Regions from separate parts of the Pseudoflavonifractor sp. HCP28S3_F10 genome, predicted to be linked through region 3. Evidence: a T-box and tRNA genes for the amino acid it is inferred to sense, from the RefSeq annotation. Region 3 holds a T-box; the other regions hold tRNA genes.
What was found. A T-box is a leader RNA that pairs with one kind of tRNA and senses whether it is charged. The one in region 3 lies ahead of ACTNBZ_RS10865 (glycine--tRNA ligase), so its partner is inferred to be a tRNA-Gly.
Positions count from the first base shown of each region.

Region 1: it encodes a tRNA-Gly, which carries the amino acid that the T-box ahead of ACTNBZ_RS10865 (glycine--tRNA ligase) is inferred to sense. The anticodon was not compared.
Region 2: it encodes a tRNA-Gly, which carries the amino acid that the T-box ahead of ACTNBZ_RS10865 (glycine--tRNA ligase) is inferred to sense. The anticodon was not compared.

Region 1 covers NZ_JBQHUB010000005.1:12,295-16,765, reverse strand. Annotated here, with positions in the region: gene ACTNBZ_RS03735 (YerC/YecD family TrpR-related protein) at 1-229, shown strand, start outside; gene ACTNBZ_RS03730 (class I SAM-dependent DNA methyltransferase) at 216-965, shown strand; gene hslO (Hsp33 family molecular chaperone HslO) at 969-1,847, shown strand; tRNA gene ACTNBZ_RS03720 (tRNA-Val) at 1,994-2,069, shown strand; tRNA gene ACTNBZ_RS03715 (tRNA-Asp) at 2,093-2,169, shown strand; tRNA gene ACTNBZ_RS03710 (tRNA-Phe) at 2,173-2,248, shown strand; tRNA gene ACTNBZ_RS03705 (tRNA-Gly) at 2,307-2,382, shown strand; tRNA gene ACTNBZ_RS03700 (tRNA-Cys) at 2,413-2,486, shown strand; gene ACTNBZ_RS03695 (peptide deformylase) at 2,554-2,964, shown strand; gene ACTNBZ_RS03690 (DNA alkylation repair protein) at 2,961-3,683, shown strand; gene ACTNBZ_RS03685 (RluA family pseudouridine synthase) at 3,738-4,373, opposite strand; gene ACTNBZ_RS03680 (AAA family ATPase) at 4,434-4,471, opposite strand, start outside.
Region 2 covers NZ_JBQHUB010000011.1:23,615-28,085, forward strand. Annotated here, with positions in the region: gene ACTNBZ_RS06515 (FeoA family protein) at 1-115, opposite strand, end outside; gene ACTNBZ_RS06520 (metal-dependent transcriptional regulator) at 224-658, shown strand; gene ACTNBZ_RS06525 (C40 family peptidase) at 636-1,307, shown strand; gene ACTNBZ_RS06530 (carbohydrate-binding domain-containing protein) at 1,466-2,977, shown strand; tRNA gene ACTNBZ_RS06535 (tRNA-Gly) at 3,111-3,184, shown strand; tRNA gene ACTNBZ_RS06540 (tRNA-Arg) at 3,188-3,264, shown strand; tRNA gene ACTNBZ_RS06545 (tRNA-His) at 3,308-3,384, shown strand; tRNA gene ACTNBZ_RS06550 (tRNA-Gln) at 3,450-3,524, shown strand; tRNA gene ACTNBZ_RS06555 (tRNA-Lys) at 3,564-3,639, shown strand; gene ACTNBZ_RS06560 (sigma-70 family RNA polymerase sigma factor) at 3,836-4,471, opposite strand, start outside.
Region 3 covers NZ_JBQHUB010000027.1:13-3,434, reverse strand. Annotated here, with positions in the region: gene rpsT (30S ribosomal protein S20) at 1-136, opposite strand, end outside; gene gpr (GPR endopeptidase) at 321-1,229, shown strand; T-box leader at 1,420-1,626, shown strand; gene ACTNBZ_RS10865 (glycine--tRNA ligase) at 1,698-3,128, shown strand.

The DNA of each region.
Region 1 (4,471 bases), on a different contig from region 3:
GTTTTTCTCGGACCTGTGTACCATCGCCGAGCTGCGCTCCATGGAGCAGCGGTTCGAGGTGGCCCTTCTCCTCAGCGACGGGATGATCTACAACGATATCCTGGAGCGGACAGGCGCGTCCAGCGCCACCATCAGCCGGGTGAACCGCTCCCTGCAGTACGGAGCGGACGGCTACCAGACGGTGCTGCCCCGGGTGAAGGAGAAGCTGAAGGCCAATGGCCAGCTATGAGTTTTTGGCCGGGTGCTATGATGAGCTGACCACCGACGTGGGCTATGCCAAATGGGCCGATTATCTGGAAAAGCACTTTGCCCGCTGTGCCATCCCGGTGCATACCGTGCTGGACCTGGCCTGCGGCACCGGCAGCCTGACCCGGGAGCTGGCGGAGCGGGGCTATGAGATGATCGGTGTGGACCTGTCGGAGGACATGCTGGCTGAGGCCAATGAAAAGTGCCGGGACGTGGAGGGGGAGCGCCCCATCTTCCTCCACCAGTCCATGGACAGGCTGGATCTGTACGGCACCATTGACGCCTGCGTCTGCTGTCTGGACAGCGTCAACTACGTCACCCGGCCCGCCGTGCTGGAGCGGGCCTTCCAGCGGGTCCACCTGTTCCTGATGCCGGGTGGGATGTTCATCTTCGACGTGAACACCCCCGAAAAGCTCCGGAGCCTGGACGGGCAGGTCTTTCTGGACGAGACCGAGGATACCTACTGTGTCTGGCGGGCGGAGTACTCAGCCCGGCGGCGGATCTGCACCTACGCCATGGACCTCTTCCGGCTGACGGAGAGCGGCCTGTGGGAGCGGGGCGAGGAGCTGCATGAGGAATACGCCTATGAGCCGGATGAGTTGGAGGAAATGCTCCGCCGGGCCGGGTTCACCGGCATAAAGCGATATGGCGAGCGGAGGATGCGCGCCCCCCGGGAGGGGGAGCAGCGGGTCTTTTTTGTCGCACGAAAGGAAATGTAAAGCATGTCAGATCAGATCGTAAGAGTGCTGGCCAAGGATGCGCCCATCAAGGCCAGCGCCATCTCGGCCCGGGGGATCGTGGAGCGGGCCCGGCAGATCCACAAGACCCTGCCGGTGGCCACCGCCGCCCTGGGCCGTGCCCTCATGGGCTGCTCCATGATGGGCAACCAGCTCAAGGAGGAGGACGGCTCCGTCACCCTCCAGATCCGGGGCGGCGGCCCCCTGGGCACCATCACCACAGTGTCGGACAGCGCGGGCAACGTGCGGGGCTACGTCCAGAACGGCCAGGTGGAGCTGGTGGAGAAGGCGCCGGGCAAGATGGACGTGGGCGCTGCCGTGGGCGTGGACGGCACCATGACCGTCATCAAGGACATCGGCCTGAAGGAGCCCTACGTGGGCAGCATCGGCCTGCTCTCCGGCGAGATCGCCGACGATATCACCGCCTATTTTGCCGAGAGCGAGCAGATCCCCACCGCCTGCGCCCTGGGGGTGCTGGTGAATACCGACCAGAGCGTCCTGTGCGCCGGCGGCTATCTCATCCAGCTCCTGCCGGGGGCTACCGATGACATGATCACCCGCATCGAGCAGGGCGTGGCCCGGGTGGGCGCGGTGACAAATTCCCTGCGGGAGGGGATCATGCCCCTGGAGCTGCTGCGGCAGGTGCTGGACGGCTTTGAGCTGGAGGTGCTGGAGGAATCCCCGGTGGAGTACCGCTGCTACTGCAGCCGGGACCGGGTGACCCGGGCCCTCATCAGCATGGGCAGGGAGGAACTGGGCTCTCTCATCGAGGAGCAGGGGGAGGCCACGCTGACCTGCCAGTTCTGTGACAAGGTGTACCACTTCGACCGGGAGGAACTGGAGACCATCCGGAAAGAGATGTAAGCCATCGTCCCGCCGGGCTGGAAGAGAGCGGCCCGGCGGGACGGTGAAAAAAGGGAAAATTACAGTTGACATCCACCGGAGTTTTTGCTATAATAACTTTCGCCGCGTGAGTGACGGCGCTGCGGCAGATACAAGGTGTGAGACAGGGGAGCATAGCTCAGCTGGTAGAGCGCATGCCTTACAAGCATGATGTCACAGGTTCGAGCCCTGTTGTTCCCACCAAATTACATATCCTTAATCAATCTGGCGCGGTAGTTCAGTTGGTTAGAACGCCGGCCTGTCACGCCGGAGGTCGAGGGTTCAAGTCCCTTCCGCGTCGCCATTTGCCTCTGTAGCTCAGTTGGTAGAGCAGGGGACTGAAAATCCCCGTGTCGCTGGTTCGATTCCGGCCGGAGGCACCATCTCTCCCTGAGATACCTGATGTATCTCAGGGAGAGCTCCAAAGTTTTTCTGCGGTATGCAGGTGTAGCTCATCTGGTAGAGCGCCACCTTGCCAAGGTGGAGGTAGCGAGTTCGAGCCTCGTCACCTGCTCCAAATGAGAACAGGTCATCCTGTTCTCCATACGGCGCCATAGCCAAGCGGTAAGGCAGAGCTCTGCAAAAGCTTTATCCCCAGTTCGATTCTGGGTGGCGCCTCCAGAATGAAGGCCCCGGGGCGAAAGCCCCGGGGCTTTTTCATATTTTGAAACCAAAGAGGTGAAGAGAAATGATCCGGCCCATTATGAAGGACCCCATCTTTCTGGCCCAAAAGTCCGCCCCCGCCACGGTGGAGGACCTGCCGGTGGCCCAGGACCTGATAGACACGCTCCGTGCCCATCGGGAGGGCTGCGTGGGTATGGCGGCCAATATGATCGGCGTGCTCAAGCGGATCATTGTATTTTACGAGGGGGAGGAGTGCACGGTGCTCTTCAACCCGGAGATTGTAAAATGCTCCCAGCCCTACGGTGCGGAGGAGGGATGCCTCTCGCTGCCCGGGGTGCGGAAGGCGAAGCGCTACCGCTCCGTCAAGGTGCGCTACCAGAACGGGCAGTTCCAGACCCGGCTCAGGACCTTCACCGGCTGGACGGCCCAGATCATCCAGCATGAGATCGACCACTGCAACGGGGTGCTGATATGAGCGGCGTGGAAAGGGCGGTACAGGCCAGGCTGTTTGAGATGCAGGACCTTTCCTACCGGGAGTTCCACCGTAAGCTGATGCCCACGGTGCCGCCGGATAAAGTCATCGGTGTGCGCACGCCTCAGCTGCGGGCGTTTGCCAAAGAGTTCGCCAAAACGCCGGAGGCGGCGGAATTCCTGTCCATCCTGCCCCACCGCTACTACGAGGAAAACAATCTCCACGGCTTCCTCATTGAGTCCATCCGGGACTATGACGCGGCGGTGGCGGCGCTGGACGCCTTTCTGCCCTACGTGGACAACTGGGCCACCTGCGACCTGATGCGGCCCAGGGTGTTCAAAAAGCATCTTGCCGAGCTGCTGGGGGAGATCAGGCGCTGGATGGCCTCTGACGCGCCTTACACCGTCCGCTTCGGCATCGAGATGCTGATGACCTTCTATCTGGACGAGGCATTCCGCCCCGAGTACCTGGATTGGGTGGCCCATGTGCGGGGCGGGGAGTACTACGTGGACATGATGATCGCCTGGTTTTTCGCCACGGCCCTGGCCAAGCAGTACGACGCGGCCCTGCCCTACATCCGGGAGGGGCGGCTGGAGCCCTGGACCCACAACAAGGCGATCCAGAAAGCGCTTGAGAGTTACCGCGTTACGGATGAGCACAAGTCCTGCCTGCGGCAGCTCAGGCGCAGGCTCCCCAAGGGCGGAACAACGGAAGAACAATAAGACATCCTATAAAGCGAGAGCCGGTCATCCGAGGATGACCGGCTCTTTTTGCGTTCAGGGCACCTGGGTCCAGGGGTAGATGGCAGGCGGCTCCTGTACAAAGCGAAGGGGCTCCCCGGTGACGGGGTGGCGGAAGGAGAGGCTGTGGGACCAGAGGGCGATGGGGCAGTCATCCTCCAGCAGGCTGTACTTCCGGTCCCCCACCAGGGGAAGGCCCCGGGAGGAGAACTGGGCCCGGATCTGATGGGTCCGGCCCGTGAGGAGCCGGATCTTCACCCGGCTCAGACCGCCGGCGCTGCCCAGCACCCGGTAGCGGAGGACGGCCTCCTGCACGCCCTTCTCCATGTGATGGACCACATAGGTCTTGCGCTCGGGCCTGGAGCGCAGGAGCAGGTCGGTGAAGGCGCCCTCCGGCTCCGGTGGGACGCCGTGGACCACCGCCAGGTACTCCTTCTGAAATACCTGGTCCCGGACCTGTTCTGAGAGCCGGGAGGCGGCGGAGGAGGAGCGGGCCAGCACCATCAGGCCGCTGACCACCCGGTCCAGCCGGTGGACGGTCTTGACGCAGGCGGAGGGGTCCCCCAGGGCCTGGCGGGCCAGCTCGGGCACGCCCCCCGGCTCGTCAGTGGAGAGGACGCCGGCGGGCTTGATGCAGACCAGGATGCTGTCGTCCGTGTAGATCAGTTCCATAGGGGCCTCCTTGTTAAAAAGGACGCCGCCGCCTCTCCGGGCGGCGGCGTCCCGCTGTGCTTACTGTGCGTTGAGGATAACCTGATCGCCGTCAGCGG
Region 2 (4,471 bases), on a different contig from region 3:
CGGGCACCAGTCCCAGGTCCATCAGCCGCCGCCGCATGGAGGGCGAGCCCTCCACCCGCTCCACTCTTCCGCCCGCTCCCACCGGGAGGGCGGCCAGACTTCCTTCTTTCCGCATATCTCAGATCCTCCGGACATACATGTTAGAGTCGGGAAACTTTGTTTCCACACCCTCATGTTATTACCGCGCTCCCGCGGGGGTGACTGCTGTTCAGGAGGACTTGCCATGGCCGATACGCCCGTTCCCGCCTTCTATACCCAGACCGGCTATCAAAAACGGAGCCATGCCCCCCTCACCGCCGCCATGGAGGATTATCTGGAGATGATCTGCCGCCAGGCCGGCAGCGAGGGCTACGTCCGCATCAATTTTCTGGCCGGGCTGCTCAACGTGCGGCCCTCCTCGGCCTCCAAGATGGTCTATCAGCTCCGGGACATGGGGCTTGTCTTCTTTGAAAAATACGGGCTCATCCAGCCCACCGAGCCTGGCTGGGAACTGGGACGCTATCTTCTCCACCGGCACGACGTGCTCCACCGGTTCTTCTGCCGTCTCAATCATTCGGACGACCAGCTGGAGCAGGTGGAGCGGGTGGAGCACTACATGAGCCGGGAGAGCGTACACAACTTGGAGCGCTGGCTGGATGAGACGGCAGAGAAGGGATAGACGCCGCCCCCGCGCCCCGGTGGCCTCCTTCTGGGCCGGGCTGTTCCTGCTCCTGCTGGCCATGGTCCTGCTCCGCCCCCCTGAGGAAACGCCCCCGCCCGCGCCCACGCTCCATCCCCGGGCCGCCGCCCTGCTCTCCGCCCTGCCCGGGGATCTGGAGCCCTCCCGGCGGGCCCTGGTAGAGACTGCCTGCACCCTGGTGGGCCGGGTGGACTATTTCTGGGGCGGGAAATCCACTGCCCTGGGGTGGGACAGCCGCTGGGGAACCCCCGCCCGGGTCACCGCCCCCGGCTGCGGCGACACCGGCCGGATAATGCCCTTTGGTCTGGACTGCTCCGGCTATCTCACCTGGATCGCCGTCAACGCTCTTGAGGACCCGGAGGGCTCCGGGCGCATCGGTAACGGGGTCCGGGACCAGTACACCCACTGCACCCCCGTAGCGTGGGCGGAGGCCCGGCCCGGCGACCTGGTTTTTTTCCCTGACCTGTCCCATGTGGGACTGGCGGCGGGCCGGAACGGAGACGGCGCCCTGGCCGTGCTCCACTGCTCCCGCAGCCTGGGGGGCGTGGTGGTCACAGAGGACGCAGCAGCAGCCGGTTTCACCCTGGCCGGCCGTCCTGCCGTCCTTTTGGCTGCCATGGAGCGGTAAGTTTTTCCGCCCGGAGCAGACCCTTTGTTTACAATTCGTTTTCCAGAATTTCAGATTATTTTCAGGTTTCTCCGGTATCCTGTTTCTGACAGCCGGGGACCCGCACTCACGTGGGAAACCCCTCCCGGCTCATCCCATTTCCGGAAAGGAGACCTCCCATGAAAGCAAACTGGCTATCCGTGCCGCTCTCGGCGGCACTTGTACTATCCCTGGCCGCCTGCGGCGGCGCCCCCGCCGCGACTCCCACCTCTTCCCCCTCCGCCGGGGCCGCCGATGACGCCGCCGTGACCCAAGTGGTCCTGTCGGACAGCGGCATTATGGTGGACGGCGCTTCCGCCTCCACCGACCCCGCCTCCGCCGTCTACACCGGCGCCGGTATCGTCTACTACGAGGACGGCCATGACGAGACCTACGGCGAGGGCGGCCAGGAGGACGCCCACACCGCTGAAGAGGCCGCCGCCCACACGGTGGTCACCATCACCCAGCCCGGCGTCTACCGGGTCAGCGGCACGCTCTCCGCCGGCCAGCTGGCCGTGGACCTGGGCGAGGGGGCCGAGGAGGACCCGGAGGCTGTGGTCACCCTGATCCTGGACGGGGCCGACATCACCTGCACCGTGGCCCCGGCAGTCATCTTCTATCGGGTGTATGAGTGCGCCTCCGCCGACAGCGAGACCGCCTCCGCCACAGTGGACACCTCCGCTGCCGGCGCCAACGTCATCCTGGCTGACGGTTCCGAGAACAACATCACCGGCTCCTATGTGGCCAAAATCTATCAGGAGGGCACCGACAAAAAGCTCCACAAGTACGACGGCGCCTTCTACTCCAAAATGAGTATGAACCTGAATGGTGGTGAGGAGGGCACAGGCACGCTCAACATCATCGCTGACAATGAAGGACTGGATTCTGAGCTCCATCTCACCATCAACGGCGGCAATATCGCCATCCAGTCCCAGAACGACGGTATCAACACCAACGAGGACGGCGTGTCCGTCACCACCGTCAACGGCGGTAAGCTGTACATCAACGCCGGCTTGGGCGAGGAGGGCGACGGCATCGACTCCAACGGCTGGCTGGTCATCAACGGCGGTGAGATCGTCTCGCTGGCCAACGGACGCACCGGTGACGGCGGCCTGGACTCCGATCTGGGCATCGTGCTCAACGGCGGCCATATCCTGGCCCTGGGCAGCCGGAGCGACCCCATCGACAGTACCTCCGCCCAGGCCTCTCTGAATTGGAGCCTCGCTGACGTCCAGGAGGGCGGCTCCATCCTGGTCATCAACGACAGCGAAGGCAAAGAACTGCTGTCCTACACCACCGAGAAGGAGTACAGCTCTGTGGTCTTTTCCGCGCCTGAGCTCACCGCCGACGGCTCTTATACCCTCACGGTGGACGGCGAGGAGCAGCAGAATATGGGACAGGGCGGACGTGGAGGCCCCGGAGGACAGCCGCCCCGTGATTTGCCTGAGGGTGCACAGCCCCCGGACGGCCAGCGTCCGGAACGGCCCGACGGCGCCCAGCCGGGTGAGCGCCCCCAGCGCCCTGACGGCGCCCAGCCGGGTGAGCGCCCCCAGCGCCCTGACGGCGCTCAGCCGCCGGAGGACATGAAGGGACAGACGCCTCCCCAGTCCACTGGTGAGGTCTCCCCCGCGCCTGTGGAAGAGCAAAGCTGACCCCCCTTGCGGTGGGGCGGGATATCCCCCGCTCCACCGCTTTTTTACAGGTTTTTTTCAAATCCTTCTTGACAATGCGGGCGCTTCATGCTATCATATGCAAGCTGACATCGCTAAGACGTCCGCAGCCCATGCGGGTGTAGTTCAATGGTAGAATCCCAGCCTTCCAAGCTGGTCGCGTGGGTTCGATTCCCATCACCCGCTCCATATGCGCCTGTAGCTCAGGTGGATAGAGCAACTGCCTTCTAAGCAGTGGGTCAGGGGTTCGAGTCCCTTCAGGCGTACCATGGACCGTCTTTACGGTCAGAAAGTCCCTGCGTTGTCAATATGGTGGGTGTAGCTCAGTTGGTTAGAGCATCGGATTGTGGTTCCGAGGGTCGTGGGTTCGAGTCCCATTACCCACCCCATACGACTCAAGGCGGAAGGGGGGGGGGGGCCGCTCCGGCCCTTCGCTTTTGAAGCGCCTCCCTATTGGGGTGTAGCCAAGTGGTAAGGCACGGGACTTTGACTCCCGCATTCGCTGGTTCGAGCCCAGCCATCCCAGCCAGCTTTTCCGGAGGTTTCTCCTCCTTTAGATATATCATATGACTCGTTAGCTCAGTCGGCAGAGCAACTGCCTTTTAAGCAGTGGGTCCGGGGTTCGAATCCCCGACGGGTCACCAGATAAAGTCTTAGAGCCGCAATGGTTCTAAGACTTTTTCTTTCTCTTGACATATCCAGTATTCGGAAAATTGAATGGAAAATAAACGCATTTTTTGGGGCCGTACAAGTCAAAATGCAAGTCACCCAACACCCCATGTTGGCGGATTTTGCAATCGCATTTCCGGTTTAACTGTGGTGGAAATGACGGTGGAAAATTCACTCCTCCCAATCCCGGTCAATGCACCTCTCCGCCAAGCGCTCCCGGAGAATGGACAACCGCTCCGGCTGACTGCCGCCACGCCGAAACGCCCCAAGGCCCACACCGGAATAATAGGGCGTCTTTAACTCGATGAACTGCGCCAGCTCCCGGCCCATACTGGAGCGGCGGATGGACCGCAGCCCTTTGTTCTCCCTCTGCCGAACTGTTTCGGGATATACCCCGTCTTCCTCGCAGATCTTCGCCAGGGTTTTCCCGTTGTAGAACCTTCGGCGCAGTGTGGCCGCCTGTTCCGCCGGAATGAGCATAAGCGCTCGCTCCAGGGCCTCATGGAGCTGTTCCCGCCACTCCAGTTCCCCCACGTCCTCAAACGGCGCCTGGGCGGCGTGGTCCTCTATGCTGTCCGCCGCGGTAAGGTCATCTGTGCCGGGGATTGGGTCATCCAGGCCGGAAGCGTAATCCAACATATCCCTCCGGCTCCCCCGATAGCCTGCGGCTTCCGCGAAGTAAGAGCGCAGGCGCAGAGCCAGGAAACCAATGAAGGAGCTACCGGCGGATGAGTCAAACCGTTCCGCCGCATCCACCAGGGCCAGGAAACCGGACTGGTACAGGTCTTCCTCGTCCACTCCGCCGAA
Region 3 (3,422 bases):
CGCTGCGGTTGCCTTCGGCCACCGCCGCCTCAAACTTCTTGATGTCGGTCTTCAGCGCGGATTTAGCGGTCTTGTTCTGCATGGCCTTGGTCTTGTTCACCAGGACACGCTTCTTGGCAGACTTAATATTCGGCAAACCAAACACCTCCTCCGATGACGATTCGCACAGTTCACCCGTGCAGATTTATATTTTAGCAGTGAATGGGGAAAAATGCAACTACTATTTTCAATTTTTCCGAGAAATTTTTGCGTTCCAGCCGGATTTCCCGTTTAATTGGGAACTCACGTCATACAAAACACCAGATATAGGGGGTACTGTCATGCTGCTGCGCAGAACCGATCTGGCCGTGGAGGCCCACGCCCTGTGGAAAGAGTCGGCGGCGGCCGAGACCGCCCTGTCCGGCGTCCGGGCCCGGGAGGACACCCGGGAGGGCTATTCCATTACCCGGGTGGATATCCTGGACGCCCAGGGCGCCGCCGCCCTGGGCAAGCCGGAGGGGCATTACGTCACCGTAGAGCTGGAAGGGCTCTCCCGCCGGGAGGAGGACGCCTTTCCCCGGGCCATCCGCGCCGTCTCCCAGGAACTCACCGCCCTGCTGGGGGACCTGCCGCCCCGGGCCCCGGTCCTGGTGGTGGGCCTGGGCAACCGGGCCATTACCCCCGACGCGGTGGGGCCAAAGACCGCCGACCACACCCTGGTCACCCGGCACCTGGTGGAACACTCGCCGGAACAGTTCGGCGCCTTCCGTCCGGTGGCGGCCCTGGCAGCCGGGGTGTTGGGCACCACCGGGATGGAGAGCGGCGAGCTGGTGCGCGCGGTGGCGGAAAAGGTCCGCCCCGCCTGTATCATCGCGGTGGACGCCCTGGCCTCCCGCTCCCTGAAGCGGGTGTGCCGGACGGTGCAGCTCTCCGACACCGGCATCGTCCCCGGCTCCGGGGTGGGCAACCACCGCTCCGCCCTGGACCAAAGCTCCCTGGGCGTGCCCGTGCTGGCCCTGGGGGTACCCACCGTGGTGGACGCGGCCACCCTGTGCGCCGACGTGCTCGCTGAGGCCGGGCTGGAGGGCATGCACCCCCGCGCCCTGGGGGACATGGCCGCCGGGGTCATCGTCACCCCCCGGGAGATCGACAGCGACGTGGGCGACCTCTCCAAGGTCCTGGGCTACGCCATCAACCTGGCCCTTCAGCCCGGGCTCAGCCTGTCCGACCTGGAGCTGCTGCTGAGCTGACGTCTATTCCAGCGCGCTCCACGCAGTTGCCCACGCAATATCCCGGCTCCACGTGGTGGACGGCCATTCCGCCCCCAGTCGTTACACCCGGGTAACAAATAGATACAAAACGATGTTGGACCCACTGTCCGCCCCCGCGGCAAAACGGCTTGACGGCGCGGCATTTCGGTGATACAATAACCCCAAATCGAGCAAGGCAGTGAACGGGAGGAGTACCCGCCGCCCTGGACGCAGAGAGAGGCCGCATTGGTGAAAGGCCTCCGAGGGGCATGGGGAAGGGCGCCCGCGAGCCGCGGAGAGGAAATGCTCCGCCGGTCCCCCGCCGTTACCGGGTTTGAGCGCGGAGCGCCTGTCGCTCCGAATTCAGGTGGCACCACGGATCTGATCCGCCCTGAGTCCAAAGGACTCAGGGCGTTTTTCATTCCGGCCGCCTGTTCCCCCATTCCATTATCTGAAGGAGTGTTCGACATGAAAAATACCGACAAGACCATGGAAAAGATCGTGGCCCTGTGCAAGGGCCGGGGTTTTGTATTCTCCGGCAGCGAGATCTACGGCGGCCTGGCCAACACCTGGGACTACGGCCCTCTGGGCGTGGAGCTCAAGAACAACGTGAAAAAGGCCTGGTGGAAGAAGTTCGTCCAGGAGAACCCCTATAACGTGGGCCTGGATGCCGCCATCCTGATGAATCCCCAGGTGTGGGTGGCCTCCGGCCATGTGGGCGGCTTCTCCGACCCCCTGATGGACTGTAAGGAGTGCAAGGAGCGCTTCCGCGCCGACAAGGTCATCGAGGACTGGTGCCAGGAGCACGGCTTCGACCTCGGCAAGAGCGTGGACGCCATGAGCCAGGCCGAGATGAAGGCCTTCATCGACGAACATCAGATTGCCTGCCCCACCTGCGGCAAGCACAACTGGACCGACATCCGCCAGTTCAACCTGATGTTCAAGACCTTCCAGGGCGTTACCGAGGACGCCAAGAACACCGTGTACCTGCGGCCCGAGACTGCCCAGGGCATCTTTGTCAACTTCCAGAACGTGCAGCGCACCACTCGCCGCAAGCTGCCCTTCGGCGTGTGCCAGGTGGGCAAGAGCTTCCGCAACGAGATCACCCCGGGCAACTTCACCTTCCGCACCCGTGAGTTCGAGCAGATGGAGCTGGAGTTCTTCTGCCAGCCGGGCACCGAGCTGGACTGGTTCAAGTACTGGAAGGAGTTCTGCCACAAGTGGCTGCTGGATCTGGGCATGAAGGACGAAAACCTGCGCCTGCGCGACCACGACCCGGAGGAGCTCTCCCACTATTCCAACGCCACCACCGACTTTGAGTTCGTCTTCCCCTTCGGCTGGGGCGAGCTGTGGGGCGTGGCCAGCCGCACCAACTTCGACCTGACCGCCCACCAGACCACCAGCGGCAAGGATATGACCTACTTCGACCAAGAGAAGAACGAGCACTATATCCCCTACGTCATCGAGCCCTCCCTGGGCGCCGACCGCGTGACCCTGGCCTTCCTGGTGGACGCCTACGACGAGGAGGTGGTGGGTCAGGATAAGAACGGCAAGGACGACGTCCGCGTGGTCCTCCGCCTCCATCCCGCCCTGGCTCCCTTCAAGTGCGCCGTGCTCCCCCTGTCCAAGAAGCTCTCCCCCAAGGCCTTGGAGATCCGCGACATGCTCGCCAGGGACTTTATGGTGGACTTTGACGAGGCCGGCTCCATCGGCAAGCGCTACCGCCGGCAGGACGAGGTGGGCACCCCCTACTGCATCACCGTGGACTTTGAGACCGTGGGCGACGAGGAGCATCCCGCCGATAACTGCGTCACCGTCCGTGACCGTGACACCATGGAGCAGGTCCGCATGCCCATCAGCGAGCTGAAAGCCTGGCTCACCGAAAAGATGGCGTTCTAAGGACTATTTTCTCCTGCTCCATGTTTCGCCGCTTCTGCGGCGTCCAAGCGTCCCGGCACAGACGGGACCTTGCCGCAGGCGGGATTCACTCCCGCCGAGGATGCCCTGTCCGGGGCCCCGGCAAAGCCCGCTTTGCCGGGGGTGCAGGTCCCCATGCCCATCAGCGAGCTGAAGGCCTGGCTCACCGAAAAGATAGCGTTCTAAGGACTATTTTCTCCTGCTCCATGTTTCGCCGCTTCTGCGGCGTCCAAGCGTCCCGGCACAGACGGGACCTTGCCGCAGGCGGGATTCACT